DNA from 2 places in the Streptomyces sp. NPDC031365 genome. Region 1 is predicted to be linked to the other one. Evidence: riboswitches for the same ligand, from Rfam matches in the RefSeq annotation. Region 1 holds a riboswitch; the other holds the start of a gene.
The links. A riboswitch is a leader RNA that binds a small molecule or an ion and turns the genes downstream of it on or off. The one in region 1 is predicted to bind cyclic di-AMP.
Positions count from the first base shown of each region.

Region 2: it holds a riboswitch for cyclic di-AMP, as region 1 does, so the genes downstream of both, ACZ5C2_RS33560 (C40 family peptidase) here and ACZ5C2_RS02330 (transglycosylase family protein) in region 1, are expected to answer to the same signal.

Region 1 covers NZ_JBVIIM010000001.1:491,732-493,923, reverse strand. Annotated here, with positions in the region: gene eno (phosphopyruvate hydratase) at 1-198, opposite strand, end outside; gene ACZ5C2_RS02330 (transglycosylase family protein) at 463-1,164, opposite strand; cyclic di-AMP (ydaO/yuaA leader) riboswitch at 1,169-1,338, opposite strand; gene ACZ5C2_RS02325 (transglycosylase family protein) at 1,577-2,192, opposite strand, start outside.
Region 2 covers NZ_JBVIIM010000034.1:70,680-72,871, reverse strand. Annotated here, with positions in the region: cyclic di-AMP (ydaO/yuaA leader) riboswitch at 595-784, shown strand; gene ACZ5C2_RS33560 (C40 family peptidase) at 788-1,261, shown strand; gene ACZ5C2_RS33555 (ATP-binding protein) at 1,335-1,802, opposite strand; gene ACZ5C2_RS33550 (helix-turn-helix domain-containing protein) at 2,015-2,192, shown strand, end outside.

The sequences.
Region 1 (2,192 bases):
CTTCTCGACGCCCTTGCCCAGGTAACGGCCCGCATCGCCGTCACGGAGTTCGATGGCCTCGAAGGCACCGGTGGAGGCACCGGACGGGACGGCGGCACGACCCGTGCTGCCGTCGTCGAGGCCGACCTCGACCTCGACCGTGGGGTTGCCTCGGGAGTCCAGGATTTCCCGGGCTACGACGACGTCGATGGACGGCACGAGCATCTCCTTCTTGGATGTGACGCGGGTGAGCGGGACCACGGTGGGTCCTGCGAGACCGAGCCTAACCGGCTCAGCGCGATCGGCCAGCGGCCGACCGTCCCGTGGACAGAACCGAGCGTAAATTGTTTCCGAACGGAACAAAGACGTTTCGGGAAACCGTGACCGGAAAGCGCCCAGAAAAAAGCCCGTCCCGGTGCGTACGGGGGAAGACGCACCGGGACGGGGAGCCCGTGGGACGGGGAGGGACCTGCGACGCCGCCCTTAGCTCAGGTGCAGCTGCTGGCCCGGGTAGATGAGGTCGGCGTCCTGGACGATGTCGTCGTTGAGCTCGAACAGCTCGGCCCAGCCACCCTCGACGTCGCGCTCCGCGGCGATCGAGCTGAGGCTGTCGCCCTTGACGACCTTGTACTCGCCGTCGCCCTTCTCGACCTTCTTGCCGGTCGGGGTGGTGACGGTCTTGTCGGCCTTCTTCTCGGCCTTCGGCGTGGCCTTCGGCTCGGCGGCCGGGCGCTCGGCGGAGCGGGAGGCCTTCTGCTCGGTCTCACGGGTCTCGGTGCCCTGTGACGAGCCGGCCGAGGAACCGGTGTAGGCGGCGCCGGACAGGCCCTTGCCGCAGACCGGCCAGGCGCCCTTGCCCTGGCCCGCCAGGACCTTCTCGGCGATCTCGATCTGCTGGGCCTTGGTGGCCTGGTTGGCGGTGGAGGCGTACTTGGTGCCGCCGAAACCGGCCCAGGTGGAGGCGGAGAACTGCAGACCGCCGTAGTAGCCGTTGCCGGTGTTGATGGACCAGTTGCCGCCGGACTCGCACTGGGCGACGGCGTCCCACTCGGATGCGGTGGCGGCGGAGGCGTTGCCGGCCACCATCAGCGGGGCGGCGACGGCGGCGGACGCGACGCCGGCGACGGCGATGGCGCGGGTGGCCTTGGACGGACGACGGTGCTTGCCCTTGCCGGAAAACAGCATGGATGGATCCCCTCACCGACGCCTGCGAGGTGAGCTGTCGGGTTCGGGCCGGTTGAGTTGCCCGGCCACGCCCCTCACGGGACGCGGCTTCACCCCAAGCCGTACCCGGCGTCAACCGCCCGGATCCGGCACTTACCTTGGGTCCCCCGCTCCTGCCTACGGCGCATGACGCGACGACTGTTCCCGTGCTGCCACTGGCAGGATTCGGCGTTGCGGCAGCCGGGGCCCGCGGTGGCGAGCGGTCACGACCGTAGACACGCGATCCGCGGAATATCAAAGACGATCACGGCTTCTGAGACCTATCTCTCACACTCTTTAAACCGGACATTCAGCGCGAACCATGACGTCAACTACCCCCACATCCAGGCGTTTTCGACTGTCGCTTTTCGCCCGTTTCAGCCCCGGTCGCACGCTACTGACCGGGCAGGACGAGCCCCGGGTCGCCACCGATGAGCTGCTCGCCCACCGGGTGGAGCACGCCCCATCCGCCGCCGACCGCAAGGGAGTCGGTGACGGACGCGGAGCCACCCTCCTCGGGCGCGGTGGAGGAGTCGGCGACCGTGCCGCCCCAGGCGTTGAGGCCGCGCGAGACGTGCCGGCCGGACGAACCGGACGCGCGGTCCTGTTCCTTGCCCTCCTCGGCGCTGGTGCCGCGATGACGGCCGGTGCCTTCGGTGTCGCCGGCGGCCGAAGACTCGCCGGTCCGCCCCGCCTTGTCCGGTTCGTCGGTCCCGGAACCGGATGACGCGGAGGGAGAGGTGCCGGAGTCCGCCTCCGTGTCCTTGTCCGCGCCCTTGCCCGAGTCGGTGTCCGATGCGGCATCCGAAGGGGCGGACGTGCCGGAATCGGCTGATTCGCCGACCGTGCCGTTCGGGCTCTCCTTCTCACCGTCCGCACCGGACGACGGGTCCGACGTGGCCGACGGAGAGGGCGACGCGGAAGCCTCACCGGAGCCCGGCGACGCGGACGGGTCCGTGGAGCCCACCGCGCCCGTGTCCTCGTCCGCGGCGGGCGAGTCCTGCCCCAGG
Region 2 (2,192 bases), on a different contig from region 1:
GCCGAGTTGACCGACCGTTACCTCAAGGGCGCCGACCTGCTCGGCCGGGTCAACCCGGCCCCGGGCGGTGACACCTGCCACGGACCGCGCGGCCCAGGCGCCGGCCGGCAAGGCCCGTCGCACCGCACGACGCGCCGGCCCGCACGCACCGGCGCGGCGAGAGGGACCCGCACTCCGCCATGCCGGCCCGGGCACTTCGGGTGCTGGGCGGTGAGCGGCGCACGGCCGGATCACGCTGCCTTTGGGGCCTGGCAGTTGACGCCCATGGGCCCGGCGCCGGCGGTGCGCCGCGGTGGGCGTCGAAACGGACCAAACGACTTACCCCCATCCGGCGTAGACGAACCTGCTGTTTTGAGGGCATTCCGGTTGCACAACGCGTGCGGCCCGAAGGCGGAAACGAGCGTTCCACCCCTGGTCCGGGGCTCACCCGGGCCCCGGACCGAGACTCGAACAGCCCGGCGTCCACCCGAACGGATGAGTGGTGAGTAACAACACAAACCCCCCGTTCCGTTGGGTTTTCGATCGCGCCATGAGCCAAGATCCCTGACTGACGACAAGACCCCGCCGCCGCGGCGGGGCGATCCGGGCGGACGCCGAGTCCTGCCGCCGCCCGGATGACCGGTCGACAGGAGTGGATCGGCAGGAGTGGAGGACCCAGGCACGACGGGTCGCCGGAACGTCAGTTCCGAGCAGCCCTTGGGGTGAAGCCGCACTCGTGCGGCCGGGCCACTTCGCCAGCCCGAATCCGACAGGTCATCCTTCACAGGCGGCTGACGAAGGGTTGCGCATGACTGCGCTCAATCGTGTCCCGTCTCTCATGGCCCGGGCCGGCACGGCCTCGGCCCTCACCCTCGCCGCCGTGGGCGGCTCCCTCGTGGTCCCCGGAGCCGCTTCGGAGGCGGCTGCCGCGAGCCACGCCACCAAGGCAATGCGTGTCGCCGCATCCAAGAAGGGGTCGCCGTACCAGTGGGGCGCCACCGGACCGCACCGGTTCGACTGCTCGGGTCTGACGCTGTACTCGTTCAAGAAGGTGGGCAAGAAACTGCCGCGCACCGCCGCCCAGCAGTACAACAAGACGCGTCACATCTCCGCCGGTAGCCGCAGGGCCGGAGACCTGGTGTTCTTCCACTCAGGCGGCTACGTCTACCACGTCGGCATCTACGCGGGTAAGGGCAAGATCTGGCACGCCCCCAAGACCGGGGACGTGGTGCGTCTGCAGAAGATCTGGACCCGGAGCGTCTCGTACGGGCGCGTGAGGTGACCCCGCGGGGCGGCGGTGCCCCCGCGCGTGCCGCCGCCCCCGCCGCCCTCACCGCCGCGCTCGGAGGCGGTTCCTACGGCTCCTGTCGGCCCGCCGCCGTGGCCGCTTCGGCGGCCTGGACGGTCGGCGCCCAAGGGAGTTCGACCGAGATGGTCTTGCCGCCCTCACGCGTGGGGCGGATTCTGAGTCTGCCTCCGCATTCCGCGGTCAGCCAGCGGATGATGACCAGCCCGCGTCCGTTGTCCTGCTGAACCGCGGCGGGCAGTCGCTTGGGAAGCCGTGGGTGGCTGTCCGTCACACCGATGTGCACCCGTTCATCACGGACCAGGGCGATATCCACCCTGAACGTGGGTGACTGCCCGAACGTGTGCTGCACCGCGTTGGTGGCGAGTTCGGAGACGATCAGCCGGACGGTGTCGGAGAGCTCCGCGTCCGCCGGCATGCCCCATTCCACCAGCGTCCCCACCACATGGGCTCTGGCGGTGGAGACCGAGGCGGGATCGCTCGGCAGAGTGACGGATGCTTCCAGATGGTCTGCCATGGCGACGTCGTCCCTTTCCCACGGGCCCGCGGTCCGACACGGAGCGTTTGGTTCGAGTACGGTCCCGCACTGGTGCCTCGTCGCAAGACTGCCATCACCGCACGGCACAGGGTGGCGATCCACCAGGATATGCATATATCTGTCGCTCAAAGCGGTGAACTCTGCGACGGGAGAGCGTATCCGGACGGCTCGGAAGGAGTAGGGAGAAACCCATGCAGCACGGTCCCGCGGTGCGCCGCCGCAAACTGGGCGCCGAACTGCGCGCGCTGCGCGCCTCGGCGGGACTCACCAGCGGTGAGGCGGCCCGGCTGGCGGGCTGGCACCAGTCGAAGGTGAGCCGGATCGAGACGGGCACGAGCGGGGTGAAACCGGTCGATGTGCGGTTACTGC